4 regions of the Micromonospora sp. C41 genome follow, and region 1 is predicted to be linked to each of the others. Evidence: riboswitches for the same ligand, from Rfam matches in the RefSeq annotation. Region 1 holds a riboswitch; each other region holds the start of a gene.
What was found. A riboswitch is a leader RNA that binds a small molecule or an ion and turns the genes downstream of it on or off. The one in region 1 is predicted to bind cyclic di-AMP.
Positions count from the first base shown of each region.

Region 2: linked by a shared signal. The riboswitch ahead of KBX43_RS27065 (hypothetical protein) and the one ahead of KBX43_RS02210 (transglycosylase family protein) in region 1 are both predicted to bind cyclic di-AMP.
Region 3: linked by a shared signal. The riboswitch ahead of KBX43_RS08785 (hypothetical protein) and the one ahead of KBX43_RS02210 (transglycosylase family protein) in region 1 are both predicted to bind cyclic di-AMP.
Region 4: linked by a shared signal. The riboswitch ahead of KBX43_RS18205 (NlpC/P60 family protein) and the one ahead of KBX43_RS02210 (transglycosylase family protein) in region 1 are both predicted to bind cyclic di-AMP.

Region 1 covers NZ_JAGPXP010000002.1:10,388-18,108, forward strand. The annotation lists gene KBX43_RS02205 (LLM class flavin-dependent oxidoreductase) at 1-1,233, opposite strand, end outside; cyclic di-AMP (ydaO/yuaA leader) riboswitch at 1,406-1,551, shown strand; gene KBX43_RS02210 (transglycosylase family protein) at 1,550-2,194, shown strand; gene KBX43_RS02215 (YbaB/EbfC family nucleoid-associated protein) at 2,378-2,827, shown strand; gene KBX43_RS02220 (M4 family metallopeptidase) at 2,962-5,025, opposite strand; gene KBX43_RS02225 (transglycosylase domain-containing protein) at 5,430-7,721, opposite strand, start outside.
Region 2 covers NZ_JAGPXP010000035.1:45,118-52,838, reverse strand. The annotation lists partial or broken gene KBX43_RS27100 (helix-turn-helix transcriptional regulator) at 1-293, shown strand, start outside; gene KBX43_RS27095 (DsbA family protein) at 295-846, opposite strand; gene KBX43_RS27090 (redoxin domain-containing protein) at 843-1,340, opposite strand; gene KBX43_RS27085 (BON domain-containing protein) at 1,400-2,074, opposite strand; gene KBX43_RS27080 (hypothetical protein) at 2,245-2,649, opposite strand; gene KBX43_RS27075 (STAS domain-containing protein) at 3,071-3,430, shown strand; gene KBX43_RS27070 (SRPBCC family protein) at 3,472-4,008, shown strand; gene KBX43_RS27065 (hypothetical protein) at 4,005-5,081, opposite strand; cyclic di-AMP (ydaO/yuaA leader) riboswitch at 5,086-5,217, opposite strand; gene KBX43_RS27060 (cation diffusion facilitator family transporter) at 5,361-6,275, opposite strand; gene KBX43_RS27055 (AAA family ATPase) at 6,370-7,721, opposite strand, start outside.
Region 3 covers NZ_JAGPXP010000006.1:28,654-36,374, reverse strand. The annotation lists gene KBX43_RS08815 (cation-translocating P-type ATPase) at 1-1,918, opposite strand, end outside; gene KBX43_RS08810 (hypothetical protein) at 1,936-2,892, opposite strand; gene KBX43_RS08805 (heavy-metal-associated domain-containing protein) at 2,928-3,134, opposite strand; gene KBX43_RS08800 (metal-sensitive transcriptional regulator) at 3,215-3,514, shown strand; gene KBX43_RS08795 (SHOCT domain-containing protein) at 3,640-3,849, shown strand; gene KBX43_RS08790 (YibE/F family protein) at 4,014-5,297, shown strand; cyclic di-AMP (ydaO/yuaA leader) riboswitch at 5,452-5,583, shown strand; gene KBX43_RS08785 (hypothetical protein) at 5,587-6,612, shown strand; gene KBX43_RS08780 (carbonic anhydrase) at 6,674-7,333, opposite strand; gene KBX43_RS08775 (MarR family winged helix-turn-helix transcriptional regulator) at 7,493-7,721, shown strand, end outside.
Region 4 covers NZ_JAGPXP010000016.1:9,137-15,824, reverse strand. The annotation lists gene KBX43_RS18220 (zinc metalloprotease) at 1-872, shown strand, start outside; gene KBX43_RS18215 (pyridoxamine 5'-phosphate oxidase family protein) at 945-1,490, opposite strand; gene dcd (dCTP deaminase) at 1,569-2,147, shown strand; gene KBX43_RS18205 (NlpC/P60 family protein) at 2,212-3,243, opposite strand; cyclic di-AMP (ydaO/yuaA leader) riboswitch at 3,257-3,394, opposite strand; gene KBX43_RS18200 (N-acetylmuramoyl-L-alanine amidase) at 3,633-5,666, shown strand; gene KBX43_RS18195 (C40 family peptidase) at 5,732-6,688, opposite strand, start outside.

The DNA.
Region 1 (7,721 bases):
CCAGTTGTTCTGCCGCATGGTCATCTCGTTGAGCGCCGCCCGCGCCCGGCCCGGCGAGACGGCGCCCCGCTTGACCTGTTCCAGCAGGTCGCGCACCTGGGCCAGCTCCTGGCGCAGGTGGTCGTGCACGTCCACCAGGTGCTGCCCGGCGGCCTGCCCCCGGGGTGGGTAGACCTGGCCGGCCGGAGGCGGCGGGGCGGTCGGCCGGGTCGACTCGTCCCAGGGGCGGCGCGCGCTCAGACGTACCCCCGGGTCGGGGGTGGGGGTGACCGCCAGCGTGGCCGCGCCGCCGGTGGCGGCTGTGTCGTCGGCGACCGCGCGGGCCCCGCTGCCGGGCGCGGTGCGCTCGGCGGCGACGAGTTCGCGGACCGCCGGCGCGACCTCCTGGGCGAAGATCTGGATCGCGCGCGGCTCGTCGCTGCCGAGGATGAACGTGGTGATGCCGTGCTCCAGCGTGAGCCTGGCCAGCTCCTCCACCCACTGCTCCGGCGGCCCGGCCAGGAAGCCGGCCGACGAGCGCGCGAACGTGCCGGTCACGTTGAGCATGCGGCGGATCTCGGCCGGGTCGCGCCCGGCGGCCTGCGCGCCCTCGTCCACGAGCGCGTTCAGGGCGGGCAGCTCGTCGGGGCCCTTGGGCAGGTAGGACAGGGAGGGCAGCCAGCCGTCCGCGGCGCGGCCGACCAGGCGCAGCATGCGCGGCTTGTACGCGCCGACCCAGATGCCCACCCGATGCGCGGGCGCCGGACCGCGCTTGGCGCCGACCACCCGGTAGTGCTCGCCGTCGACGCGGATCATGCCGCGGCGGTCGGTGTCCCAGACCTCGCGGATCACCCGGATCGCCTCGTCCAGGGCCTCGACCGCCGCGCCGGGGGACAGGCGCCGCCCGCCCGTCGCCTCGATCGCGTCCCAGAACGCACCCGCGCCGAGTCCCATCTCGACCCGGCCGCCGGTGAGCAGGTCCAGGCTGGCCACGCTGCGGGCCAGCACCACCGGCTGGCGCAGCGGCAGGTTGAGCACGTTGCCGGCCAGGCGGATGCGCTCGGTGACGGCGGCCACGTAGGACATCAGCGTCCAGGTGTCCAGGAACCCCGGCTGGTACGGGTGGTCCTGGAACGTGACCAGGTCCAGCCCGACCTGTTCGCAGAGCGTGGCCAGCGCCACCACCTGGTCGGGCTGCCCGGCGGCGGGCGTGATGAAGCCGCCGAAGGTGAGCTCGTGTCCGTGATCGGTCATCCGTCCCGCCCCTCCCGTGATCTTGCTCGGCCCTGCCACGGTAGCTCCACAGGTGGTAGCCCGGCCGGGTGAACACCATCACAAGAAGTGGACGATCGTCGCAAACCGTCCTTAGCGTCGGTTTCGTTCGCATTCGCGGGCACCGCGGGCCGGAAACGCCAAATCCCGCCGCCGGCCCCGGTAACCGAACCTCGTGCGGGAGCGGGGGAACCACACGTTCCACGGTGCATCGTCACCTCGGGGTGAAGCCGCCACCGGCGGCCGGGCTCCTCGGCCCGAACCCGACAGCTCACCTCGTCGGCGTGGAGGAATCCACATGGCAACTGCATACTCGGCCCGAAGCCGCCGTACCGCTCTCGGAGCGGTCCTGGCCGGCGCCGCCGTCGGCGCCGCGAGCCTGTTCGGCCCGGCCGCACCGGCCAGCGCGGGCGTCAACTGGGACGCGGTCGCGCGCTGCGAGTCCGGCGGCAACTGGAAGATCAACACCGGCAACGGCTACTACGGCGGGCTCCAGTTCTCCCGCGCCACCTGGAACGGCTACGGCGGCCAGAAGTACGCCGCCCGCGCCGACCTGGCCAGCCGGTCCGAGCAGATCGCCGTCGCGGAGAAGGTGTTGCGCGGCCAGGGCATCGGCGCGTGGCCGGTCTGCGGCAAGAAGGGCGGCTCGGCGAACGCCGCGGCGACCCGGTCCGAGCGGGCGGCCCCGAAGAAGGCCACCTCGAAGAAGTTCGCCCCGAAGCGGGCCGCCACGCGTAAGGCCGCGCCGGAGCGGGCCGCGACGACTGCGGCGCCGCAGCCGTCGGCCGGGACGTACGTGGTCCGGCGCGGGGACACGCTGTCGGAGATCGCCGTGGCGCAGCGCGTCGACGGTGGCTGGCGTGCCCTGCACGAGCGCAACCGGGCAGTGGTCGGCGACGACCCCGGCCTGATCTTCCCCGGTCAGCGGCTGCGTCTGCGCTGATCTGGTCCGGACGCCCGGCCGGGTCGCCGGGGCGGGGCGTCCGGCCGCCCGCGACACGCCGCGCCGCCGGTGTCCGGCCTGCTCGCGGCGCCGGACGCCACCCGTGACGGCCGCTGACCGCGATTCGTCGGAGCCGGTTGCTAGGGTCACGATGATCGGCTCAGACGTGAAGAAAGCGCGGAAATGACCAACGATCCGTTCTCGGCGGCCGCGAGCATCGACGAACTGCTGACCCGCACGCAGCAGGCGCTCACCGCGATGCGCTCCCGGGCCTCGGAGCACGCCGACGGCGAGCCGGGCGACCTGCTGCGCGCCGAGGGCACCGCAGCCGACGGCCGGGTCCGCGCGGTCGCCGTTCAGGGTGGCCGGCTGGATTCCGTGACGATCGACCCGGACTTGGCCGGCGAGCCCCTCGACGTCCTGTGCGGACATGTCACCGCCGCCGCCAACGCCGCGCTGTCCGAGCTGGACGCCCGGGTCAGCGCGTCGGCGCGGGCCGACGCCGACGCGCTCGCCGCCCGGCTCGGCAGCATGGGTGACCAGGCCGAGCTGTTCGGTCGCGCGATGCACGAGGCGGCCGCGCGGATCCACCGCGACCGCGGCACGGCGTCCCAGGCCGGGCGTCCGGCCTGACCCGACCGCACACGGCCCGGCACGACGCGGCGCCGCCCCGGCACGTGGCGGCGGCCACGCGCGACGCGGCACCGCCCGGCACGACGATGCGGCCGGCCGCCGGGAGGACGACGACCGGCCGCGCTACGCCACGGTCAGCTCAGGGTGACCGCGGTGTCGTCGACGACGAAGGACGTCTGCAGTGAGCTGTCCTCCACGCCGCTGAACGAGATGGTCGCCGTGGTGCCTGCGAGCGACGAGATGTCGAAGGACCGCTGCACGTAGCCGGTGGCCTTGTTCAGGTTGGAGTAGGTGGCCAGCGTGGTGCTGCCGGCCTTGACGGTGAGCTTGTCGTACGCGGTGCCGGTGGTCGTCTCCGCGCTGTCGATGTGCAGCCAGAAGCTGAACGTCGCGCGGCATCCGGCCGGGATCGTCACCGACTGACTGAGCGTGTCGGTGTGCGACGAGCCGTACCCGTCCAGCCACGCCTTGTACGAGCCGCCGTGGGCGGCCTGGCCGCTGTCGGTGGTGATGACGCCGGACGAGGCGGTCCAGCTCACGTTGCCCGACTCGAAGCCGGGGTTGGCGAGCTTGTTGCCGGAGCAGCCGCCCGACGGCGGGGTGGTGGTGGCGGTCGGCGTGGGCGTCGGGGTGCCGCCGGCGCAGGTCGGCTCACCCGACTGGGCCGGCACGCTGACCGCCGCCCAGGCCGCCTTGACCGCGTTGAACTCGGTGCAGCTGCTCGGGTAGAGGTTCTTCGCCGCCTGCAACGTCCAGACGCGGTACTTCAGGTAGGACGAGGACGACGTCTTCAGCAGCATGGCGTTGTACATGATCTTGATGGCCTTCTGGATGCCCAGTCCGCTCACGCTGCTGCTGTTGCAGGTCGAGCTGGACGGCTGCCCGTTGGTCGGGCTGCTGCCGTTGGCCAGCAGGTAGAACCAGTGGTTGCCGGGCCCGGCCGCGGCGTGCACCTCGGTCGACGGGATGCTGCTGGAGTAGCAGTTCGGGTCGCCGAGCGCCGACGGGTTGTACATGTTGCGGATCGGGCCGGAGCCGACCAGGTTGATCTTCTCGCCGACCAGGAAGTCCGGCGCGTCGTAGCTGGACGGCTCGTTGGCGAACCACTCGGTGGCCGCGCCGAACGTGTCCGCCACGAACTCCTGCGTGCCGCCGCCGGAGATGCCGCCGGGGGTGTTGTCGTCGATGCCGTGGCCGATCTCGTGCGCCACCACGTCCAGCGAGCCGATCCACTGACCGGCGGTGTTCTTGCCGATCTGCACCTGGCTGCCGTCGTAGTAGGCGTTCTGGTCGTTGAGGCCCACCCGGATCGGCCAGTAGCCGCCGTTGCCGTTGGCGCCGTTGCGGCCCAGCCACTGGGCGAGCATCTTGTGCTCGGTCTGCGCGGAGAACAGCGCGTCCACGCAGCCGGTCTCCTTGTTCGTGGCGGTGCCGTTGCCCCACACGTCGTCGGAGCCGCTGAACGTGGTGTTGTTCGCCGCGTCCTGGCAGCTCAGGTTCGTGACGGTCGGGTCCTTCATGGTGTACGTGGAGCCCGACTGGGTGGTGTTGAGCGTGAGCGGGCTGGGCCCGTTCCAGGCGCCGGTGCCGGTGCCGCGTACCACGTGCTCCTGCTTGCGCAGGACCGCGCCGGTACGGGCGTCGACGTCGACGGTGAGCCGGCTCGGGCCGTCCGCGCTGGTGCCACGTACCGTGGTCTCCCAGGCCAGCGCCGGTGCGGCGCCGAGCGTGTAGACGACGAGCGTGGTGCCCTCGACGGCGCTGACGGTCTTGAGCTGGGCGCGCGCCGTGGCCGCGGCGGCGGCCTGGGTCAGCGCGGGCGTGGTGGCGAGGGCGCCGATCGGCCGCTGCTGGGCGACCGAGGCGTACTTGAGGTTGCCGGCGGAGTCGGTGGCCAGCACGAAGTCGCCGCCGACCACGGGCAGGCCCTTGTAGGTGCGCTCGTACGGCACGTACTGGGTGCCCTCGGAGGAGATGACCGGCTTCTGGACGAACGCGTCGTCGGAACCGGCCTGGAGGTAGGCGGGGCGGTTCGCGACCAGCGCGCGGGTCGAGTCGGCGGCGGCCGCTCGGGCCTGGGCCGGGTTGGGGGCGGCGGGCCCGGGTGGCGCGGCCTGCACGGCCGCGGCGGTGCCGGCGGCGATGACGCCGGCCGCCGCCGCGCCGGTGAGCGCGGCGAGGCGAGGTGAGAGTTTCACGGAGGTTTGCTCCTGTTCTACAGGCGCGCCGCACGAGCCCGGTGGGGACGGGCGGCGCGGTGGTGCGAGGCAGGGTGACGGCCGGTCACCGGAGCTGCCGGCGTGGCTCCGGGTCGACAGATCGACCGTCGCGATTCGCCGGGGGTCGGCGGTTCGCTGGTGCACAATCACACGCCGCGCGACCCGTGAGCAATGGGTGACCTGGGCAACGGCTGGCAGTCGGGCGTGTCGCCGCGCGCGTCGTCCCAGGCAACCATGATCTTCAATAGGCCCTGATCAGGGCGAACATTGCCGACAGTGGATGGGGGCCCGTGCAAATTGCGGACGTTGCCTATGTGCGCGAATGGCGCACATAGACGCGAGGACGCCGCCGCACGCGGGCCGCCACCGCGCGGCCGGGCACGTCAGCGCGGGCCGCGGGTCCGCGTCGGCGTGATCGTGGGCGGCGGTGGCAGCGTGGGCGTCAGCGTGGGCCGCGACGTCGGCCGCCCGGTCGGCTCCGGGCTCGGGCTGGGGCTCGACGGGGTCGGGCTCGGGCTCGGGGAGTCCGACGGTGTGGGCGCGGCGGTCGACGGCGGCGGCGCCGACGCGGTCGGCTCCGGGGTGTCGCCGGGAAACTTCGGCTCACCGAAGCGGTACTTGCCCGGGTCGAGCTTCATCGCCTCGGTGGCCTTTGTCATGAACTGCCGCCAGATCGGCGCGGCACCGGTCGAGCCGTACACGTCGTAGCTGCCGTCGCTGGTCCGCAGCGGCTTGCCGTCGGTGGTGCCCAGCCACACGGCCGAGGCCAGCGCGCCGGTCCAGCCCACCATCCAGGTGTGCACGTTCTGCGTGGTGCTCTTCCCGGCCTGCCAGGTGCCGGTCTTGCCGGCGGAGTCCCAGCCGTTGTCCAGCTTGGCCGCCCGGACCCGGCGCAGCGTCCAGTCCATCTGGTCGACGGCCTCCCGGTCCAGCCCGAGGTCGGTGGTGCGCAGCTGCTCGGTCCACACCTCCTCGTCGTCCTTGCTCACCGACCGGACGAAGTGTGCGTCGGCGCGCTTGCCGCCGGCTGCGAACGTGGCCATCCCGTTCGCGTGGTCCTGCACGGTGATGCCGTACTGCCCGATGCCGACCTCGGTGGAGAACCGCTTCGCCACCTCGTCGGCGGGGTCGCTGCGCAGGTCGACGCGCTGCGGTCGGGGGTTGCCCCGGACCGTCTCCCACATCGACTCCACGCCCGCCTGCCGGGCCATCTCGATCACCTTGTCCGTGCCGAGCCGCTCGGTCAGCTCGAAGTAGGTGACGTTGAGCGAGGCGACGGTGGCCTCCCAGAGCGCGCAGTCCGGCTGGCAGGGCGCCCGCTCGGCGTTGCGGATCGGCCCGGCCGCGCTGCCCTTGGTGCGCCCCGAGGCGGGGAACTCCTTGGTGTCCGGCGAGTCGAACCGCTCCTTCACCGAGATCCCGTCGCGCACGGCGGCGGCCAGGTCGTACACCTTGAACGACGACCCCGGCGGATGCTGGCCGAAGCCGCGGGCCTGGCCGTCCTCGTCGGAGTACCAGCCCGCGTAGTCCGCGCCCGAGCCCTTGTCGCCGCCGTAGTAGCCGAGCACCCGGCCGGTGCCCGGCTCCACCGCCACCAGCGCCGCCTGCCAGTTCCGCGGCTGCCCGCGCACCGCTCGCGGAGCGGTGTCCCGGCGGATGTCCGCCGCCGCCTCGGCCGCGTCCTGCACGCGCTTGTCGATGGTGGTGACGATGCGGTAGCCGCCGTCCCGGATCACCTCGTCCGGCTTGCCGCGGAACGGCTCGGTCCCGCGCAGCTCGGCCAGCACGTGGTTGACCACCAGGCCGGTCGGCCGGTCCAGGTCGGACCGGCCCGCGTCCTTGTCGATCGGCCGGACCGTGTCCGGGTACGCGAGGTCCGCCGCCTGCTGCGACGTCAGGTAGCCGAGCTTGACCATGCCGTCGCGGATGTAGTTCCACCTGTCGATCGAGTTCTGCTTGGCCAGCGCGTTGCGGCGCGGGTCGTAGCCGGGCGTGCCCTCGGGGTCGGCCGGATCCGCCTCCGGCTGCTTCACCATGGCGCAGAGCACCATCGCCTCGGCCTGGGTGAGCTGCCGCTCGGGTGGGGCGTCCCGGCGGACCGTCTTGCCGAAGTACGTCTGCGCGGCCGCCTCGATCCCGTACGCTCCCCGGCCGAACGGCACGGTGTTCAGGTAGAAGCCGAGGATCTCCTCCTTGGTGTACGCGTCGTCGAGCTTCCACGCGATGACCGCCTCGCGCAGCTTGCGGGAGTAGGTGACCCCGCGCAGGTCGGCGGCGATGCGCGCGTACTGCTGGGTGAGCGTGGACGCGCCCTGCCGCTGCCCGCCGCTCACGTTGGCCCAGGCGGCGCGCAGCACACCCTTGAAGTCGATGCCGCGGTTGGTCCAGAAGGTCCGGTCCTCGGCCGCCACGATCGCCTGCTTGGCCGAGTCGTTCATCTGGTCGTACGGCACGATGGTGCGGTTCTGCGCGCCCAGCTTCGCCATCGGCGTGCGCCCGTCGGCGTAGAAGACGGTTGTCGACTCGGGCAGCTTCAGGTCGCTGGGCGTGGGCACGCTGTCGAAGTAGTAGCCGCCCGCGACCAGGCCGCACCCGGCCAGCAGCACGCAGACCGCGAGGACGACCGGCAGGCGCCGCCGCTTGCGCTTCGGGCTCGCGGTCGTGGCGCCGGCCGG
Region 2 (7,721 bases), on a different contig from region 1:
ACTCCGGGACCGCGTACTGGGCCACGGTGAGCGAACTGGTCCGGGGCACGGACGCGCAGCCGGTCACCGGGCCGGCGGACGGCGCGGCGCGCGGGCTGGACGAGCCGCTCACCGAGCGGGAGCTGACCATCCTGCGGTACCTGCAGAGCATCCTGTCCAACGTGGAGATCGCCGCCGAGCTGTCGCTGTCGGTGAACACCGTCAAGACGCACGTGCGCAACATCTACCGCAAGCTCGACGCGACCCGCCGGCGGGACGCCGTCCGGCGGGCGCGCGAGCTGCGGTTGATCTGACTCAGGCGTCGGCGGCGGCGTCCACCGCTGTCAGCAGTTCGGCCAGGTCGTAGCCGCCGTCGTGGCGGACGCCGTTGACGAACAGCGTCGGGGTGCCGTTGACGCCGCTGCGGATGCCGCCGACGAAGTCCTGCCGCACCCGGTCGGCGTACTCCTGGCGGCCGACCTCCGCGGCGATCTCGTCCGGCGACAGTCCGATCTGCTCGACGCCGAGCGACAGGTGCACCGGGTCGAGCTGGTCCTGGTGCTGGAAGAGCCAGTCGTACATCTCCCAGAACCGGCCCCGGGCGGCGGCCGCCTCGGCGGTCTCCGCCGCGCTCTCCGCGTACGGGTGGATGTTGGCGATCGGGAAGTGCCGGTACGCCAGCCGCACCACGTCGGCCCGCTGGCGCAGCACCTCGGTCAGGTTCGGGTACGCGGCGCCGCAGAACCGGCACTGGAAGTCGCCGTACTCGACGATCGTGACCGGCGCGTCCGCCGGCCCGCGGACGTGGTCGTGTTCGGTCACCGGGGTCCGCAGCCGCGCGGTGGTGACCTGAAGTGGCGTGGTCATCGGGCGCTCACCCGCCGTTCCGCGTCCAGCCGCTCCAGCGCGTCGAGGATGCCGTCCACGCCCGGGTTCACCTCGGGCGGCGACAGGTGGCTCCAGGCCACCCGGCCGTCCGGGTCGATCACCACGAGCGCCCGGTCGGACTGCCCACGCGGCGCGTACGCGCCGTACCGGCGCGACACCTCGCCCTTGGGCTCGAAGTCGGCGAGCAGCGGGAACCGGATGCCCTGGCTCTCGGCGAACGCCCGGTGCGAGTCGACGCTGTCCACCGAGATGCCCAGCAGCACCGCGTCGTACCGCTCCAGTTCGGGCAGGGCCGCCTGGTAGAGGGCCATCTGCTCGCCGCAGACCGGTGACCAGTCGGCGGGATAGAAGGCCAGCACCACCGGACGGCCCCGGAACTGCCCGGGACCCACCTGTCGCCCGTCCGGCGCCGCCGGCAGCGTGAACCCGGGGGCGGCCCGCCCGGGTGTGATCAGCCCGTTCGGATCACTCATGCCTCCCACCATGGCGGGCGCCCGGGTGAGGCGGGCTCACCCGGGCGGGGTGGTTCGGCTCAGCGCACGACCAGGTGGTTGTGCACCTCCCGGATGCCGGGGGCGTTCCACACCACCCGCTCGATCTCCGCGCGCTCGCCGGGCGAGTGGACCTGCCCGCCCAGCACGACGGTGTCGCCGTGCACCCGGACGTCGACGCTCTCGGCCTCGGTGGCGGCGTTGCGCGCGAGCGCGTCCACGATCCGTTCGGCCAGGTCGTGGCCGTCGGCGCGGACCGCCGGGCGCACGGCGATCCCGTTGCTCACCCCGCGTACGCCGGTGAGCCGGGCGACCGACCGTTCGGCGGCCCGCCGCTGGTACTCCCACTCGACGTCGCCGTGCAGCGTGACCCAGCCGTCGGAGACCGTCACCTGCAGCGTCTCGACCGGCACGAACGCGTCCCATTCCAGCGCCCGTACGGCCGCGACGGCGATCTCCGGGTCCTCCCGGCCGGCCGCGGTGGCGATCTGGACGGCGAGGTCGTTGGCGACCGCGCGGACCCGGGCGGCCCGGTGCGCGGCCCGCTCGGCAGCCCACTTCTTGGCGTAGCTGTCCACCCGGCCGGTCAGCGTCACCACGCCCTCGGTGACGGTTACGCCGATCTCGTCCGGGCCGACCCGGGGCTCCCAGGTCAGTTCGTCGAGCACCGCGGACTGGATGTCCCGGTCGGTGCGCGTGATCGTGTCGGTGGCCATCCGGCTCTCCCTCCGTCGATGGCGGCGCGGGCACGCGGTCCCGCACCCGCGATCCTGCGCGTGTCCCGGGTGACCGGCCCTCACCCGGTCCGGGTGGGGGAGAGCACCACGCGGCACGGTGGCCGCCCCCGGGAGTGCCGGGAGCGGCCACCGTGCCGGTCGGGTGGGGTTCAGCCGTCCAGGCCGGCCGGGGAGTTCGGGCGGTCCACGTCCACGAACTCGATCTCGTCCGCGGCGCGGTCGCGGCTGCCCGCGGCGCGCGCGGCGGTGCCGGCGGCCCAGCCGATCGCCGCGCCCGCGAGCGCCGCCGCGATCAGCAGCGTCCAGGGCAGGGCGGGCCGGCGTCCGGCCAGCGCGTCGAAGGCGAGCGTGGCCCGCCGGCGCGCCTCCTCGGCGGCGGAGCCGACCAGGTCGGTGGCGTCGTCGGCGAAGCCGGAGGAGTTGCGGCGGGCGCTGCGGGTGGCGTCGCGCACGCTGTCACCGGCGGAGCCGGCCGCGGAGAGCAGGTGCTGCCACGCCTGGTCGGCGACCCGCTCGGCCTTGCCCCGGCGGTCCAGCAGGTTGGATCCGAACATCGTTCTACCTCCTCGGGTGCCGAAGGCCGGCGGCCACTTCGGACTCCGGTGTCCATCCGGCGCGTTCACTGTCTCGGGGCAGTGCCCCACCGGCGCACGCGGCAAACCCTCGCGGTGGTGCCCGGCTCGTGAGCAGCGAACGGGACGAACCACCCGAACGCGCCGGGACCGGTGCCGACGGGACGTGCGCGCGCCCGCTACCCTGGTCGGCGGATCGACGGGTCCGACCGGCCGTACGGCTGGCCGCGGCCCGCGTCGAAGGGGAAACTGGAACCCGGAGGTCCGGATTGGGAGCGCCCAGGTGTGCCCAGTTCGCGAATTGCTCATCCCGGGGGGTGGCGACCGGGCCGTTGGAGGAATACTCTCGGTCGCGGCCCGCGTACTGATGAGGCGCCCGTCAAGGGCGAGTGGAGGTGCTCGCGTGAGCCTGTCGATCGTGAAGTCGGTGCGGCCGGGTGGTGTCGTCCAGATCGCGCCCCGTGGGGAGATCGACGTCGACACCGCGTACGAGGTGCGGGAAGCGATCGCCGAGGTGCTCGCGAAGGGCCGTCCCTCGCGCATCGAGCTGAACATGCGGCTCGTCACGTTCATCGACTCGGTCGGCATCAGCGCCATGGTGGCCGGCTTCCAGACCTGCGAGGTCAGCGGCGTCAAGCTCGTGGTCACCGAGCCGAGCCGGTTCGTGCACCGGCAGCTCTGGGTGACCGGCCTGCTCGGCCTCTTCGGCGCTCCCGAGCCGTGGTTCGCCGACGACACCCCCGAGGTGCTGCCCGGCGCCTGAGCGCCGTTCGCACCCCCTGCGGCCAGGGGACCTTCTACCCGTTGCCAGCCCGGCGTCGGTACGGGACGATCGTCGCGACGTACGACGGCGAGGGGGCCCGCTTGCAGAGCAGCGACAGCTTCAGCTACACCGTGCAGGCCCGGTGCAGCCGGGCCGACGCGGTGGCACTGCTGGGTGACCTGAGTCGCCAGGGCGAGCTGCATCCGCTGATCGTCCGGGTCCGGCAGCTGCCGGCCCGGCCGGGCGCGCTGGCCAGCTACGCGATCACCGACCGGCTGCAACTGGGCCCGCTGCACTTCCCGGTCACGTACCAGGCGGACGTGCTGGTCGCGAGCGAGGACGAGGTGGTCACTGTCGCCCGGCAGCAGCCGGCGACGACGGTGCGCAACCACACCCGGCTGCGCGACGAGCCCGACGGCACCGTGCGCATCGACGTGGAGATCACGCTCACCGCGCCGGCGCCGCTGTTCGGGTACGCGTTCCGCCAGGCCCGGGCGGCTCACCTGAGCCTGGCGGCCCGTCTCGGCGCGACGCTGGAGGGCCGGCCCGATCCGGCCGGCCCCCCGGGAGCGCGCTAGTACACCGACAGGTGCACGTGGTTGGTGTGGTCGCTGGACGGGTCGCCGTTGCCGCCGCTGTACGACTTCCACCCGCTGCTGGGCAGCCAGATCTGCTTGAACCAGATCACGTAGAGCACGGCGAGCGGGTCGGCGTTGCGCACGAAGTACGCGGCCAGGTTGTTGCCGTACGTCCGGTCACCGCCGCTGGCCACGCCGCCGAAGCCGTTCTTCTGGGCGGCGAAGTCGCAGGCCCGCCCCTTCGGGTGCTCGCCCGAGCCGCTGGGCCGGTGGCACGAGACGTACCTGGTGAAACCGGCCGCCTTGGCCTGCTGCAGCGCGTGCAGCGTCCGCGGGGTGATGCAGCCGTTGGCCGGGGTCGGGTCGTTGACGCTGCACGACTCCGACGGCCACGAGCCGTCCGAGTTGCGTGGCGCGGGCTTCGCGTTCTTGCTTGAGGTGCCCTGGACGCTGCCGCCGCCGCTGCTGTTGTTGCGGGCGGAACGTTCGTTCGCCACTTCGAGCGCGCGCTCGGCCTGCTCCTTGCGCTTGCCCATCACCTCGACCTGCTTGCGCTGCTCGCGGATCTCGGTGTCGAGCGCGGCCCGGGTGCGGGTGGCCTCGTCCCGGGTGGTGATCAGCTCGCGCACCGTGCGGTCCTCGTGCGCGGCGACCTGTTCCAGCGTGGCGGCCCGGTCCATGAAGCCCGCCGGGCTGCTGCTGTCGAGCAGCGCGGCGGCGGTGCCGAGCCGCCCGGCGCGGTACGCCACCCCGGCGATCTCACCGACCTTGGCGTCACGTACGGCCAGCTCGGCGCCGACCTTCGCGAGCTGGTCGTTGAGCTGCTTCTGGCGGTTCACCGACCGGTTCAGCGCGGCCTTCGCCTCCAGCCAGCCCTTGCTGGCCGCGTCGAGTTGGGCGCGCAGCTCGGGCGTGCCGCCCTCGTCGTCGCCGGGCGCGGCGGCGAGCAGGGCGGTCCGGGGCGCCGCCGAGGCGGGGGAGGCCGGAACGGTCGCGACGCCGACAGTCAGCGTCGCGACGAGCAGGGCCGCCAACCGGGCGGCCGTCCGTCGTACAGGTGCCACTGGGGGCATTCACATGTCCTTCCGTCAACCGCCGACCGGGTTAGCTGACGGGTTCGGGACGGAAGATCCCTACCGCTGACGCGGATGCACCCCACGTACGTGGTTCCCCGGCTCGCCCCTTCGGGCGATTAGGCGACGGCCACCCCACCTGCGCCGGTGACGCCGGTGGCTGCGGCCGCGACCGAGCCTACCGGCGCGGCCCGGGCGTGGCTCCGTTGCGCAGTGCCGCATGGTGGGGCAAAACCGACATAAGTGTACAGCAGTCACGGTGATTTAAGTCTGCCCTAATCACCACTCGGTCTTTCCGCACACTCCGGCTGACGCTCCGGGTTCGACCTGCAACGTGGCGTGATCGATGGAGAAGTCCTCGTGCAGCGCCGTCCGCGCGGCGGCCAGCACCCCGGCCGGGTCCACGCCCGGGTCGGTGGTCAGGTGCGCCGAGGCCACCTCCATGCCCGAGGTGAGCGTCCAGACGTGCAGGTCGTGCACCTCGGCCACGCCGGGGACCGCGGCCAGCCGGTCGTGCACGGCGGTCACCTGGAGGTGCTCCGGCGCCGCCTGCACCAGGATGCGCACCGCGGCCCGGCCGAGCCGCCAGGTGCGCGGCAGGATGAACAGGCCGATCCCGACGGCGACCAGTGGGTCCGCCCACCACCAGTCGGTCACCGCGATGACCAGCGCCGCGGCGATCACGCCGAGCGAGCCGAGCAGGTCGCCGAGCACCTCCAGGTACGCGCCGCGCAGGTTGATGCTCTCCTTCGCCCCGGCGCGCAGCAGCGCGAAGGCGACGATGTTGGCGAGCAGGCCGAGCACCGCCACCACGAGCATCGGGCCGGCCAGCACCTCCGGCGGCTCGCCGAAGCGGCGTACCGCCTCGATCAGGACGTAGACCGCGACGGCGCCGAGCAGCACGGCGTTGGCGAGGGCGGCGAGCACCTCCAGCCGGTAGAGGCCGAACGTGCGCTGCGGGTCGGTGCCGGCGCGCCGGGTGGCGGTGATCGCCGCGAGGGCCATGCCGATGCCGAGCACGTCGGTGAACATGTGCCCGGCGTCGGAGAGCAGGGCGAGCGAGCCGGTGGTGAAGGCGGCCACCGCCTCGACCACCATCAGGACGGCGAGCAGCGCGAACGCGGCCCAGAGCCGGCCTGCGTGGCGGTGTGCCGCGTTGGCCACCGCGCTGCTGTGGTCATGACCTGCGCCCACGCCAACACCCTCCCTGCCGCGTACCGGCCGGGCCCAATGTATGCTCACATCGCTATGTATGCAAGTGAACTGTGGGTGGCGCGGGCGTGGCCCCTCACCCCACCGGGTCGAGCGTGGTGAGGCGCTGGGTCGCCCGGGACAGCGCCACGTAGAGCGTGCGCACCCCCGAGCCCGGATCGGCCCGGATCTCGCTCGGCGCCACCAGCACCACGCCGTCGTACTCCATGCCCTTGGCCTGGAGGCTGGTCACCACCTGGAGCCGGCCCGCGCCGAGCGCGCCCAGCCAGCCGGCCACCTCGTCCCGGCGCGGCACCGGCGTGATCACGCCGACGGTGCCCTCCACCTGGCCGAGCAGCGCCTCGGCCGCCTCGACGGTGGCCGCCGGCAGCTCGGCGGCGGGCACCGTGCGCTCGACCGGCGGAACGCCGGTGGACCGGACCGCGTCGGGCAGCGGCAGATCCGGGTAGAGCCGGCGGATCTCCGCCGCCGCCACCGCGAAGATCTCCGCCGAGTTGCGGTAGTTGGTGGTCAGCTCGTAGCGGTGCCGCTTGCGCCGGCCCAGCGCCTGGTCCCGGGCCCGGTCCAGCTCCTGCGGGTCGCCGGTCCAGGCCGTCTGCGCCGGGTCACCGACAACGGTCCAGGACGCCAGCCGCCCGCGCCGGCCGATCATCCGCCACTGCATCGGCGAGACGTCCTGCGACTCGTCCACCACCACGTGCGCGTAGTCGCGGTAGTCGGCCGGACGCTCCCGCGCCGCCGCGCGGGCGGCGCGCTGCCGATCGGCGTACGTGCTCAGCTCGCGCACGCCACCGGCGAGCTGGTACGGGTCGCGCTTGGGCCGGGCCCGCTGCACCGGCTTGCCCAGCAGCGCGTCCAGCTCGTCCAGCAGCGCGATGTCGGCCACCGTCAGCCCGTCGGTCGCGAGCGTGCGGTACGCCTGCCCGAGCAACCGGATCTCGGCCGAGGAGAGGATCCCCCCGGCGTAGCGGCGCAGCCGGTCCGGGCGGGCCAGCCAGTCCAGCACGTGCCGGGGGTGCAGCCGGGGCCACCACGCCTTGAGGAACTCGCGGAACTCCGGCCGCTCGATGATCTCGTCCTCGAAGGCGGGCTGCTCCGGCAGCCGTCCCACCCGCAGCGTGCGGGCCTGCGCGTAGAGCGCGGCGAGCACCGCGTCGAACGCCGCCCGGCGTACCTCGTTGCGGCGCGCGCCCCGGGCCAGCGTCCGGTCCCGGATCGCGTCCAGCGCGGGGCGCTCCAGGCGCAGCAGCTCACCCCGGTACAGCAGGCGCAGCTCGGCGGGGGAGTCCGGCACCGCGTCGCGGACCGCGCGTTCCAGCACCCGGCGCATCCGCAGCGAGCCCTTCACCGCCGCCACGTCCGGCGGGTCGGTCCGCGACGCGGACAGGCCGGGGAAGAGCGAGCCGAGCGAGTGCAGCGTGGCGGTCT
Region 3 (7,721 bases), on a different contig from region 1:
TCGCGACCACCCGGCCCTCGCCCTGCAGCCGCTCGACCACCGCGACCTTCTCGGCGGGCAGCACCTCCGCGATCACCTCGTCGATGCCGACCTCGGCGGCCACCGCCTTCGCCACCGTGGCGTTGTCGCCGGTGAGCAGCACCGGGGTGAGCCCCAGTTCGCGCAGCCGCGCGACGGCCGTCCGGCTGGTCGGCTTCACCGCGTCGGCCACCGCGAGCACGCCCCGGGCCCGCCCGTCCCAGCCGGCCAGGATCGCCGTCCGGCCGGCGGCCTCCGCGCCGGTCGCGGCCCGCGCGATCTCCTCGGGTACGTCGAGACCCCGCTCGCGCAGCAGCCGTGCCCGGCCGACCACCACGGTCCGGCCGTCCACGGTGCCGGTCACGCCCAGCCCTTCGGCGTTGGCGAACCCGCCGACCGGCGGCAGCGGTCCGGCTTCGGCCGCGGCCTCGGCGACGGCCCGCGCGATCGGGTGCTCGGAGGCGGCCTCCAGCGCGCCGGCCACCCGGAGCAGTTCGTCGGCGTCCTCGCCGTCGGCGGGCAGCACCTCGGCCAGCGCCATCCGGCCGGTGGTGACGGTGCCGGTCTTGTCCAGCACCACGGTGTCGACCCGGCGGGTGGACTCCAGCATCTCCGGCCCCTTGATCAGCACCCCGAGCTGCGCGCCGCGTCCGGTGCCGACGAGCAGCGCGGTCGGCGTGGCCAGGCCGAGCGCGCACGGGCAGGCGATGATCAGCACGGCCACCGCGGCGGTGAACGCGGCGGTCGCACCGGAGCCGGTGCCGAGCCACCAGCCGAGCGTGCCGGCGGCCAGCGCGATCACGATCGGCACGAAGACGCCGGAGATCCGGTCGGCGAGCCGCTGCACCGCCGCCTTGCCGGTCTGCGCCTGCTCCACGAGCCGTGCCATCTGGGCGAGCTGGGTGTCGCCGCCGACCCGGGTGGCCCGGACGACCAGCCGGCCACCGGCGTTCACGGTCGCGCCGGTCACGGTGTCGCCCGTCCCCACCTCGACCGGCACCGACTCGCCGGTGAGCATGCTGGCGTCGACGGCCGAGGTGCCCTCCTCGACCACGCCGTCGGTGGCGATCTTCTCGCCGGGCCGGACCACGAACCGGTCGCCGACCGCGAGCCGGTCGACCGGGACCCGGACCTCCTGGCCGCCGCGCAGCACCGCGACGTCCTTGGCCCCGAGTTCGAGCAGGGCGCGCAGCGCCGCCCCGGCGGTGCGCTTGGAGCGGGCCTCGAAGTACCGCCCGGCCAGGATGAACACCGTCACCCCGGCGGCGGCCTCCAGGTAGATGTTGCCGGCGCCGTCGCCCCGGGTGATGTCGAGGCTGAACGGGTGCTTCATCCCGGGCATGCCGGCGTCGCCGAGGAACAGCGCCCAGAGCGACCAGCCGAACGCGGCGAGCGTGCCCAGCGAGACGAGCGTGTCCATGGTCGCCGCGCCGTGCCGCAGGTTGACCAGCGCGGCGCGGTGGAACGGCAGCCCGCCCCAGACCACCACGGGGGCGGCCAGCGTGAGCGAGGCCCACTGCCAGTAGTCGAACTGCCAGGCCGGGACCATGGCGAGCACGATCACCGGCAGCGTGAGCACGGCGGAGACCCAGAGCCGGGTACGCGCGACGCGCAGCTCGTCCGCCGGCTCCCCGGCCGCTGCGGCCGCCTGCTCGGGCGGGGGCGGCACCACGGCGGTGTAACCGGTCTTCTCGACGGTGGCGATCAGGTCGGCCGGCGCGATGTCGTCGGCGTACCGGACGGTGGCCTTCTCGGTGGCGTAGTTCACTGTCGCCTCGACGCCGTCCATCCGGTTGAGCTTCTTCTCGATCCGGGCGGCACAGGACGCGCAGGTCATCCCGCCGATCGCCAGTTCGATCAGGTTCGGCGCGGTGGGCAGCGTCTTTCCCGTGGCAGTCATCGCGGCACCTCCGGCGCTCAACTGTGCCCGTGCCCCGGCGTGCCGTGTCCGGCGTCCGGGGTCGGTGCGGTGGTGGATACCGGCGCGGTCGGGTCGCCGGCCAGGACGGTGAATTCGGCGGTGTGCACCGCGTCGCCGTGCCGGAAGTCCAGGTAGAGACGGTACGCCCCGGCCGAGGGCACCTCGGCGGCGAACGTGATCGCCGGACCGGCGGGGGTGCGCCCGTCGCCGGGTGTGCCCTCCGGGTGCACGTGCAGGTACGCCAGGTCGCCCTGCCGCAGCGCCACCAGGTGCCCGTACGCGCCGAGGTAGGGCTGAAGGTCGGTGACCGGTCTCCCGTCGCGGCTGACGGAGAGCGTGAGCCGGCTGGTCCGGCCCGGCTCCGGCGTGCCGGTCAGCGTGACTGTGTAGCCGTCGACGGTGGTGCTGGTCACCGGCGCCGGCAGCGGCCGGGCGGCCAGCTCGCCGGGGACCGTGACGTCCAGGCCGAGGGTCAACGGCTCGCCGCCTTCGGGCGTGAAGTCGGCGAACGCCCGCCACACCCCGGGGCCGTCGAGCGGGGAGGCGACCCGCCAGGTGCCGTCGCCGGCCATCTCCGGGTGGACGTGCCGGAAGCCGGACAGGTCCCGGCGCGCGACGATCAGGTGCATGCGCTTGTCGTGGGCCACCTCGAAGCGGGTGACCGGCGTGCCGTCCGGGCCGGTGATCCGGAAGGCGAACTGCCCGGCCGGCGCGGTGGCGGGCTGGAGCGTGTAGCCGCCTTCGGAGACGAGCAGCCCGCCGGGCAGGTGCGCGTCGGCGCCGTTCTCGTCACCGTGACCGGTGTCGCCGGTCCCGTGGTCGCTGCCGCTGTCGTCGTGGCGGGTCTCGGCGGCCGGGGCGACGGGATCGGCCAGGTTGCCGATCCCGTACGCCGCGCCGAAGACCGCCACGAGGCCGAGCGCGAAGCCGCTGAGCTTCGTCGCCGTGTTCATGGTTTCTCCTCGGTTCTGCGGGTCCCGTGGACCCGTCACGCACCGACGAGGTCGTAGCCGGCCTCGTCGACCGCCGCGCGGACGGTGTCCGTGTCCAGCGGGTTCTGACTGGTGACGGTGACCCGGCCGGTGGCCAGGTCGACCTGGACGCCGGTGACGCCCGGAAGCGCGCTCAGCTCGGTGCTCACCGAGTTGACGCAGTGGCCGCAGGTCATACCGCTCACCTGGTAGGTGCTCTCCATGTCGCCCTCCGATCTCATACCCCCTGGGGGTACAGCCGGAACGTTAGCATACCCCCGAGGGGTACGCTATCCTCGTTCTCATGACCGCTCCGTCCAGCCCGACCCGGGGCTACACCGCCAGCAAGGACCAGCTCCTCGCCCGGCTCCGCCGGATCGAGGGTCAGGTCCGTGGCATCGAGAAGATGGTCGAGGACGACCGTTACTGCATCGACGTGCTGACCCAGATCTCGGCCATCCAGGCGGCGCTGGACAAGGTCGGCCTCGGCCTGCTCGACGGGCACGCGCGGCACTGCATGCACGAGGGCGCCGCCGAGGGCCGGGCCGACGAGATGGCGACCGAGATGATGGCCGCCGTCGGCCGCCTGATGAAGCGCGGCTGAACGGGACCTCCGCCCCTCCGAGCAGGGCACATCGACCCGCGCCGACGCGCCCGTGCGGCCGTACCGTCGAAGTGGCGGGCAGGCCGGCCCCGGCGGACCCGCGGTGACGGACGGAGGGCGGCCCGATGATGTGGCAGAGCCCGATGATGGGCTGGATGTGGATCTGGTCCCTGGCGGTGCTGGCGGTGCTGGCAGGGCTCCTCTGGCTGGCCGTACGGTGGACCGGCCCGCAGCGGTCCGGGCCGACGGCGGCCCGGCGCATCCTCGACGAGCGGTACGCCCGCGGCGAGATCGACGAGGACGAGTACCGGCGACGCCGGGCCGGACTGGCCTGACCCGCGCGGGGCGCGCGTCACCGGTCACGGTGTCCGGGAGCACCCAGCCGGGCTGCCTACCATGTCGGGGCGACGACCCGGACGTGGTCGACACGTCCGCGCCGGCCCGGTGACCAGACCGGTCCGGCGGACCAGGCGTCGCCGCGACCGTTGGGAGAGACGCCTTGGGTGCCGACCACACCCGCCCCGCACCGCCCACGCCACCGGGCGTACGGCGGCTGCTCGTCGCCGTGGTGGTGCCGCTGTTCGCGCTCACCGTGATCGCCGCGCTGGTGCTCTGGCCCCGGCAGGACCGGGAGCCGGTCGGCGGCGCGGACGTCCCCCGCTACCACGGCACCGTGACCCGGGTGGTCACCGAACCCTGCCCGCCGACGCCGGAGGCCCCGGAGGGCGCGGGCGGCCCCTGCGGCACCGCGACCGTCGCCGCCGAGCAGGGCCCGGACGCGGGACGGCAGGTCGAGACGCCGCTCCCGGCCGGACCGGGCGCGCCCCGGGTCGAGGTCGGCGACAAGATCGTCCTGGTCGAGCTGATCGACCCGGCCGACCCTTCGATGAAGTCCTACAACATCGCCGAGCACCAGCGCGGCACACCGCTGATCTGGCTGCTTGTGCTCTTCGCCGCCGCGATCGTGGCGTTCGGCCGCTGGCGCGGGCTCGCCGCGCTCGGCGGCTTGGCGGCCAGCTTCGCCATCCTGCTCGGCTTCGTGCTGCCCGGCATCGGTGGCGGCCAGCCGCCGCTGCTGGTGGCGATCGTGGGCGCCGCGTTGATCATGTTCGTGGTGCTCTATCTGACGCACGGGATCACCGCGCAGACGTCGGTGGCGGTGCTCGGCACGCTCGGCAGCCTGGTGATCACCGGCGTGCTCGGCCTGCTCGCCACGTCCGCCACCCATCTGACCGGCTTCGGCAGCGAGGACGCCACCACGCTGTCCATGTTCCAGGGCGACGTGGACCTGCACGGGCTGCTGCTGGCGGGCATCATCATCGGCTCGCTGGGCGTGCTGGACGACGTCACCGTCACCCAGGCGGCCACCGTCACCGAACTCGCGCACGCCAACCCGGGGCTGTCCCGGCGGCAGCTCTACCGGGCGGCGACCCGCGTCGGCCGGGCCCACATCGCGTCCACCGTCAACACCATCGTGCTGGCGTACGCGGGCGCGTCGCTGCCACTGCTGCTCCTGCTGGTCGCCGACTCCCGCCCGGTGAGCCAGATCCTCACCAGCGAGTTCCTCGCCCAGGAGATCGTCCGCAGCGCGGTGGCCACGCTCGGCCTGATCGCCGCCGTACCGCTGACGACCGCACTGGCCGCGATCGTGACCACCGCCGGACGGCGCGCGCCCGGTCCGGAGCCGGCGTCGCCCGTGCCCCCGCCGCCCCGTCCGCCGACCGGACGCGACGACGCGCTGGAGGCGCTCGGCGGCGGAAAAAGTACGGAGGCGACATGGTGACACTCCGCACGGTGACCATCGATTTCAAACGCGACGCTGGTCACGGTGCGCCACGGCGAAATCTCGCTATTGGTCGGCTTCCGGACGTAGATCCGCAGGAGTGCTGTCGGGTAACCTCGCTGCCGGTCACCGCCGAAGGCGCGCACCGGCGCCAGCGGTGCCGCCGCCCAATCGCCTGCGGGCGAGCCGGGGAACCAGGTACATGGGGTGAATCCGCGCGAGCGGTAGGGGCCACTTCCGTCCCGAACCCGTCAGCTAACCCGGTCGGCGGCCGACGGAAGGGAACACTGTGACGCCACCCCTGCGCCGCTGGCTGACACCCCTGGTGGCCGTGCTGGCCTCGCTGGCAGTGCTGGCCGGGCCGAACTCGGCGACGGCGGCCCCCGCCGCGGCGGCCCCGAAGCCGTCCGGGCACGAGGAGGACGGCGAACCACCGCTCATCACCGAGGCGATCGACAGCGCCAACCGGAACTTCCTCCAGGCGAAGGCGAAGCTGGCCAAGTCGCAGGACCGCCAGCGGCGGCTGGCCGCCGAGGTACAGGCGGCACAGGCCGAACTCGAGGCGCTCAGCCCGCAGGTCAACCAGCTCGCCGCCCAGTCCTACCGGACCGGCCGGATGGGCGCGATGGCGATGCTGCTGGAGAGCAACTCGCCCGACTCGTTCGTCCGCCGCGTCAACGCCCTGGACGAGCTGAACCTCCTCAACGCGCAGCGCCTGGCCGCCATCAACGCGGTCAAGAACCGCGCCGAGACGGCCAAGATCGCGCTCGACGCCGAGGTGCGCGAGCAGGAGAAGCAGAAGAACGCGATGGAGCGCGAGAAGGTGCAGGCCGAACGCGCCCTCAAGCTCGTCGGCGGCCTCGGCTTCACCGGCGGCCTGGTCGACGCCACCTCACCGGTCGCCAAGATCGGCCCCGGCCGCACCGCCGACGGCGGCTGGAAGGCCGAGTCGTGCAGCGAGAACGACCCGACCACCTCGGGCTGCATCACGCCGCGGACGCTGCACGCCTACAAGGAGGTCCGGCGCGCCGGCTACACGCGCTTCGTGGGCTGTTACCGGCCGGGCGGGCCGTGGGAGCACCCCAAGGGCAAGGCGTGCGACTGGTCGCTGCAGAACAGCGGCTTCTCACCCTGGCACAACAACGACACCCGCAAGTACGGCAACGACGTGGCCGCCTTCCTCATCCGCAACGCCGACCGGCTGGGCATCTACTACGTGATCTGGAACCGGCAGATCTGGTTCCCGGCCACCGGCTGGAGGTCGTACAGCGGGCCGTCGAACCACACCGACCACGTCCACATGTCGATGCTCTGACCTGGACGCAGCAAGAAGGGGCCGCCCCCGTGGGCGGCCCCTTCGTCGTCCGGCGCTCCGGTCAGCCGGCCAGCGCCGCGTCCGCGTCCGCCGGCGACGAGGGAGCGGGCAGTGACGCCGGGACCTGCGCCACTGTCCGCACCTCGCCGCCGGAGAGCCGGTACGACATCCCCGCCACCGTGCACCGGCCCGCCGCGACCCGCTCGGCCAGCACGGAGGACCGGGCCAGCAGCGTCTCCACGGTCTGCGCGATGTGGACGTCGATGATGCCGTCGAGGTCGTCGATGCCCTGCCGGGCGGCGCGCAGCAGGCTGGGCGAGACCGCGTCCACCACCGCTCCCAGGTGCCCGGCCGGAGCGGCGCCGGTCCGGACCCCCTCCCGGGCGGCCTGGACCGCGCCGCAGGAGTCGTGCCCGAGCACCACCACGAGCGGCGTGCCCAGCACGGTGACCGCGTACTCGACGCTGCCGAGCACCTCGGGCCCGGCGGTGTGCCCGGCGGTACGCACCACGAAGAGGTCACCGAGACCCCGATCGAAGATGATCTCCGCGGCGAGCCGCGAGTCGGAGCAGCCGACGATCACCGCGAAGGGGTGCTGGCCGTCGGCCACCGCCGCCCGGTGCCCGGCGTCCTGATTCGGATGCTGCGGCACACCGGTGACGAACCGGTGGTTGCCGGCACGCAGCTCGGCGAGCGCCTGCTCCGGGCTTCTCGGCGTCATCTGCCTCACCTCGTCTACCTGCGGAACGACCAGGCCGGACGGCCTCGCGACTTCACGGTCACACGGCGTCAGGGGCACGTCAAGATTCGTGATACGCATTTCATACTTTCCCGTGCCGGCCCGCGTCCGATTCGGGTCGGCAGCGTCGATGGCCATAGCATGGCCACCATGGCGACGACACCAGGTGAGGACGGGAGCCGCCGCAACTGGACCTTCCTCACCAATCACGGACATGTGCTGCTGGCGATCGCGCGCAACCCCACGGCGCGGCTGCGGGACGTGGCCGACGAGGTGGGCGTCACCGAGCGGGCGGCCCAGGCCATCGTCGCCGACCTGGAAGCCGGGGGATACCTGCGGCGCACCCGCGTGGGGCGGCGCAACGAGTACA
Region 4 (6,688 bases), on a different contig from region 1:
CCCCGGCCGGCGTCTGCGCCGAGCCTGCTGACGCCCACGCCGACGAGCACGCGAACGCTCGCGTCGCGAAGGGCGGCAACGCCAAGCTCGACCCCAACCACCTGACCGCCAAGCAGGTCCAGGACCGGGAGGCCGACCTCGCCGCCGCGCAGCGCGAGCGGGCCAACTTCCGGACCGGCGCGGTCACCCCGCTGGCCACCGTGACGATCCCGGTCGTCGTGCACGTCATCCAGGAGAACAGCACCCGGGCCGGCGGCAACATCACCGACTCGATGATCAACCAGCAGATCACCGTGCTGAACCAGTCGTACGCGGGCTCGACCGGCGGCGCCGCCACCGCCTTCGGCTTCCAGCTCACGAAGATCAACCGGGTGACCAACCCGTCGTGGTACCCGATCGTGCAGGGCTCCTCCGCCGAGCGCTCGATGAAGACCTCGCTGCGTGAGGGCGGCAAGAACACGCTGAACATCTACCTCGGCGAGCTGAGCGACAGCCTGCTGGGCTGGGCGACGTTCCCGAAGCGGACGCTGGACAAGATGGACGGCGTGGTCGTGCTCAACGAGTCGCTGCCCGGCGGCACCGCCACCAACTACAACCAGGGTGACACCGGCACCCACGAGGTCGGCCACTGGCTGAACCTCTACCACACCTTCCAGGGCGGCTGCTCCGGCTCGGGCGACAGCGTCTCCGACACCCCGGCCGAGGCGTCCCCGGCGTACCAGTGCCCGACCGGCCGCGACACCTGCTCGACCGCCGGCAAGGACCCGATCACCAACTTCATGGACTACACGTACGACTCCTGCATGTACCAGTTCACCGCCGGCCAGGCGAGCCGCATGCTCACCGCGTGGAACGCCTACCGCGCAGCCTGACCGCCTCGTACCGCGTACCGGTGCCGGCCCTGTCCTCGGACGGGGCCGGCACCGCTCGTTTCGGGGTCGGGGTCAGGCGGCCGGGCGGCGGGTGTCGAAGCCGTGCCGGCCGCGCCGGCCCTCCGCGCCCACCGGCTCACGCCGGGCCGGTTCGGCCCCGAGCGGGTCGAGCCACACCCGCACCTGCGGCGGAGCGGCGCCGGGCTGGGCGACAGGGTCGCGCCGGGTCAGCATCGCCGCCTCGACTGTGAACTCGAACAGCCGCCAGTCACCATGTGGCGACGCGCGGGCGATCCGGGCCAGCCGCGTCACGGTGGCCGGGTCGGTCACCGGCCGCGCGCGCCCCGCGACGTACGCCTCGTCGTCGCTCTCCTCGGGCGGGAACGAGTGCAGCGCGTAGCGGCCGTCGCGTTCGAGGTCGCGGCGCTTCGGCGAGTCGATGACGAAGCACCATAGGCCGTCGTCGGTGAACACCGGGGAGACCGGGTGCACGCGGGGGCCGCCGTCGGCGCGGACCGTGGCGAGGTAGCCGAAGCCCGGCCCGTACTGCTGCATCAGGAGGCGGATCTCGCCGGCGAGGCGGGGCTCGTCGGCGGCGAATTCGGACCAGGAAGCCATGCGGACATCCTATCGAACACGTGTACGAAGAAGTAGTGCGACACGCAGGTCACCCATACCGGTCGCTATGGTGTTCCGATGCTGCTCTCCGACCGCGACCTGATCTCCGAGATCAAGGCCGGCACGCTCGCGCTGGAGCCCTTCGAGCCCACGCTGGTGCAGCCGTCGAGCATCGACGTACGCCTGGACCGGCTGTTCCGGGTCTTCAACAACCACCTCTACACACACATCGACCCGTCGGTCCAGCAGGACGACCTCACCTCGATGGTGGAGGTGCCCGAGGGCCAGCCGTTCGTGCTGCACCCGGGCGAGTTCGTGCTCGCCTCCACGCTTGAGGTGATCTCGCTGGGCGACCAGCTCGCGGGCCGAATCGAGGGCAAGTCGAGCCTGGGGCGGCTGGGTCTGCTGACCCACTCGACAGCCGGTTTCATCGACCCCGGCTTCTCCGGCCACGTCACGCTGGAGCTGTCGAACGTGGCGAACCTGCCGATCACGCTCTGGCCCGGCATGAAGATCGGCCAGCTCTGCATCTTCCGGCTCTCCTCGCCGGCCGAGCACCCGTACGGCTCGGCCGTCTACGGCTCGCGTTACCAGGGGCAGCGCGGCCCGACGCCGAGCCGGTCCTGGCAGAGCTGGCGCACCTGGCCGACGCGCTGACGCCGGGCGCAGTTGTTAAGAAGGGCCCCCTCCTCTACCGGAGGCGTTAAGAGGGGGCCCTTCCTTACACGCGGCCGTAGCTGTTGATGTCGCCGTCGTCGACCCGCTTCATCGTGATGGGCTTGCCGGACTGGGAGGCGTGCACCACCCAGCCGTCGCCCACGTACATCGCCACGTGGTGCAGGTCGCTGTAGTAGAAGACGAGATCGCCGGCGCGCAGCTCGGCCCGGCTGATGCGCTTCGTCACGCCGTGCTGCTGGCGTGCGCTGTGCGGCAGCGAGACGCCGCCCTTGGCCCAGGCCGCCATGGTGAGGCCCGAGCAGTCGAAGTGGTCCGGGCCGGCGGCGCCCCAGACGTAGATCTTGCCGATCTGGGCGCAGGCGAACTTCACCGCCGCTCCGGCCGGGCCGCCGGGATAGCCGGCCGGGCAGGGCGCCGGGCGCAGCGGGCCGCCGCCGCCCTTGCCGTACACCTTGAGCCGCAGCTTCTCCAGCTTGGCGATCTCGGCGTCGATCTGCTTCTTCTTCGCCGCGAGCTGGGCCTCGGTGCGCGCCAGGCCGGCGATCATCTCGTCCAGCGGCTTCTTCTTCGCCGCCAGCTCGTCGCGCAGCGCGGCGACCGAGCGCACCTGCTCGTGCTGGCGGTGCGCGAAGCGGTCGAGCAGCTCCAGGCCGTCGACCAGGTCACCGGGTGAGCGGCTGCCGAGCAGCGCGTTGACCGTGGAGAGGTTGTCGGCCTTGTAGGCGTCGGCGGCGAGGCCGCCGACCTGACCGAGCGCGGCGTCCACCCGCGCCTGGAGGGGTGCGATCTGGCGGCCGAGCGCGTCGGCCTGCCTGCGCCGCGCGGCGAGCTGCTCGCGTACGTCGTTGACCTGCTCGATGACCGGTTCGAGCTTGTTCCAGTCGCGGTCGATCTGGGCCTCGATCTCGGCGACCGAGGGTTCGGCGTGTGCCGCAGTGGCGCCGCCGGTCAGTACGACGGCGGTGCCGACCAGTGCGGCGAGGGCGGTGGTGAAGCGGGACCAGCGGGAACGCGGCGCGGCGCTGGACCGGTCGACCGACCGGTTCGACGACGGCCGCGGGGCATGGAGTGCCACCGGGCGTCCGTACTCCTTCTTCCGTACCGCCTACCGGGTTAGCTGACGGATTCGGGCGGGAAGGGAGCCGCCCTACCGCAGCAGCGCTGCGGATTCACCCCAGGTACCTGGTTCCCCGGCTCGCCCGGAGGCGACTCGGCGGTGTCGGACCGTCACCGACCGGGTTGGACGGTGAGACGTGCGGCCGACGATTCACCAGAGTAGGGACCACCGTTATCGATCCGCAACTTCCAGCGCCGTGACACTCCGTACGCGATCCAGCGCCACACCGCGCACGGAGGTGAAATTTTCTTTCACGACTGATTACTTACTGGAAAGGTATTGACCGTCGCGGGTGTGCGGAGTGAGGGTGGAAACGCAGTGACCCCCATCCCTGTCCAGGAGGTTCGATGCATCTCTCCGCCCCGCCGTCGGGCAGACGGATACTGCTCGCCGCCGCCGTGGCCACGGCCACCGCGCTGGCGACCACCGGCCCGGTTACCGCCGCGCCGGACACGTCCGCGCCCGCGAGCGACCGGCAACAACAATACGCCGCCGCCGCGGCCGAGTACGGCGTGCCCCAGAACGTGCTGCTCGGTGTCTCCTATCTGGAGTCCCGCTGGGACACCCACCCGGGTCAGCCCAGCACCAGCGGCGGCTACGGCCCGATGCACCTGACCGACGCCGCGCACATCCTCGCCACGCCGGGCAGCGCCCACGTCGACGAGGACGAGGACCCGCGCGGCGACGACTCCCGGCCGCTGAAGCTCGACCCGGCCACCGCCGCCGCGCCGACGCGGGAGACGCCGCTGCCGAGCGCCTCGCTCCAGACGCTCGACGCGGCCGCCGCGCTCACCGGGCTGGACGCGGGGACGCTGCGCACCGACCCGGCCGCGAACATCCGCGGCGGCGCGGCGCTGCTGTCGTCGTACCAGAAGGCTCTGGGCGGGCCGGTCGGCGCCGGCACCGACCCGGCGGCCTGGTACGCCGCGGTGGCCCGCTACTCCGGCGCGGACACCGCCGACGCGGCGGCGGCCTTCGCCGACGAGGTCTACGACCAGCTCGGCCAGGGCGCCACCCGGACCACCGACGACGGCCAGCGGGTCACGCTCGCCGCCACCGCCGCGAAGCCGGACCGCTCCCGGCTGGCCCGCCTCGGCCTGCGCACCGCGCAGCGGCCGGACGGGCTGGAGTGCCCGGTCCGGCTGGCCTGCGAGTGGATTCCCGCGCCCTACGAGCAGCTCAGCGACGACCCGGGCGACTACGGCAACCACGACCTGGCTGACCGGCCGAAGCAGCAGAAGATCGAGTACATCGTCATCCACGACACCGAGGGCTACTTCGGCCCGAGCGTCGACCTGGTGAAGCGGGCCGACTACCTGGGCTGGCACTACACGCTGCGCTCGGTGGACGGCTACATCGCCCAGCACATCAAGACCAAGGACGTCGGCTGGCACGCCGGCAACTGGTACGTCAACGCCAAGTCCATCGGCCTGGAGCACGAGGGCTTCGCCGGCCAGGGCACCTGGTACACCGAGGCGATGTACCGCACCTCCGCCAAGCTGGTCCGCCACCTGGCGCTGAAGTTCGGCATCCCGATGGACCGGCAGCACATCATCGGCCACGACAACGTGCCCGGCATCACCGCCGCCAACGTGGGCGGCATGCACTGGGACCCGGGGCCCTACTGGGACTGGTCGCACTACTTCGACCTGATGAAGGCGCCGTTCCGCGGCACCGGCACGGCGAAGACCGGCCTGGTCACCATCGACCCGGACTTCGCCACCAACCGGCCCGCGTTCACCGGTTGCAACCAGCAGCCGCCGGGCGTCCCGACGCCCACCCCGCCGGCGCAGCCGTGCCCCTCGCGCGGCTCCTCCGCGGTGATCCTGCGGACCGCGCCGAGCCCGGACGCCCCGCTCGTCAACGACCTCGGGCTGCGCCCGGACGGCACGCCGGACACCATGTACATCTCCGACCACGGCGCCCGCGCCTCGGCCGGCCAGACGTACGCGCTCGCCGGCCGGCAGGGCGACTGGACCGCGATCTGGTACCTCGGCCAGAAGGCGTGGTTCCACAACCCGGCCTCCGCGCCCACCGCCAAGTGGGCCACCGGCTTCGTGGTGACCCCGCGGCCCGGCAAGGCCACCATCCCGGTGTACGGCCGCGCCTACCCGGAGCAGTCCGCCTACCCGGACACCATCCCGTACCAGGCCATCTCTCCGCTGCAGTACACGTTCGCCGCCGGCCAGCGGTACGCGGTCGGCGGGGTGCTGCCCGGCGAGTACTACCGGGCGGTCTCGTTCGACGGTTCCGCGCCGGGTGACCGGACCGTGGTACGCGGGAAGAACCAGTACGTGCAGGTCCAGTTCGGCCACCGGATCATGTTCGTGAACCTGGACGACGTGCTGATCCTGCCGTCCCCGGTCGGCGCGCCGCGCTGACCTCTCCCCGAGAACGCGAAGGCCCCCGGTCCGTGCGGACCGGGGGCCTTTCGGTGTGACCGAGGTCAGGTGACCCGGACGAAGCCGGCGAGCGGCTGGGTGTTGATGCTCGACACCTGGACCGGTTTGCCTGTCCGGGGCGCGTGCACCATCACCCCGTTGCCGAGATAGAGCCCGACGTGATGCAGATCGGAGCCGAAGAACACCAGGTCACCCGGGCGCGCCTCGGAACGGGACACCTTGCGGCCCTCGTTCCACTGCGCGCCGGTGAAGTGGGTGAGCGAGATGCCCGCCGCCTTGTACGCGTACTGCGTGAGGCCGGAGCAGTCGAACGCGTTCGGGCCGGTGGCGCCCCACACGTACGGGTCGCCGACCTGGGCGCACGCCGTCGCGATCGCGGTACGCGCGGCGCTGCTCACCACGCCGTCGATCTTCGGGCAGCCCGCCGGGCGGATCGAGGTCACCGGCAGCATCGCGGTGAGCCGCTTGATCTCCGAGTCGATCTGCTTCTTCTTCGCCGCGAGGTCGTTCTGCTGCTTGGTCTCCAGCTCGATCAGCTCGTCGAGCTTCTCCTTCTGCCTGTTGTACTCGTCCCGCACCTTGAGCACACCGGCGATCTGACGGCGCTGGTCGTCGGCGATCCGGTCCAGCATGACCAGCTGCTCGGCCAGCGTGCCCGGCTTGGTGCTCACCAGCAGCGCGCCCAGCTCCTGCGACGGGCCCTGGATGTAGTAGCGGGCCGCGATGTCGCCGACCTTGTTCATGGCGAGCGTGGAGGCCAGCTCCAGCGGCACCATCTTGTCCTTCAGCGCCTTGGACTTCTTCTGGTTGGCGCGAAGCTGCGAGCGGACCTTGTTGAACTGCTCGATGGTGGGTTCGAGCTGCTCCCACTGCTTGTCGATCTGCGCGTCGATCTCGTCCACCGACGGCGCCGCGTGCGCCGGAGCCGTCAGCATCCCGGCGCCGACCGCGGCGGCCGCGACCAGGGTGACCAGACGGCGTGCCATCCGGTGGAACCCGGC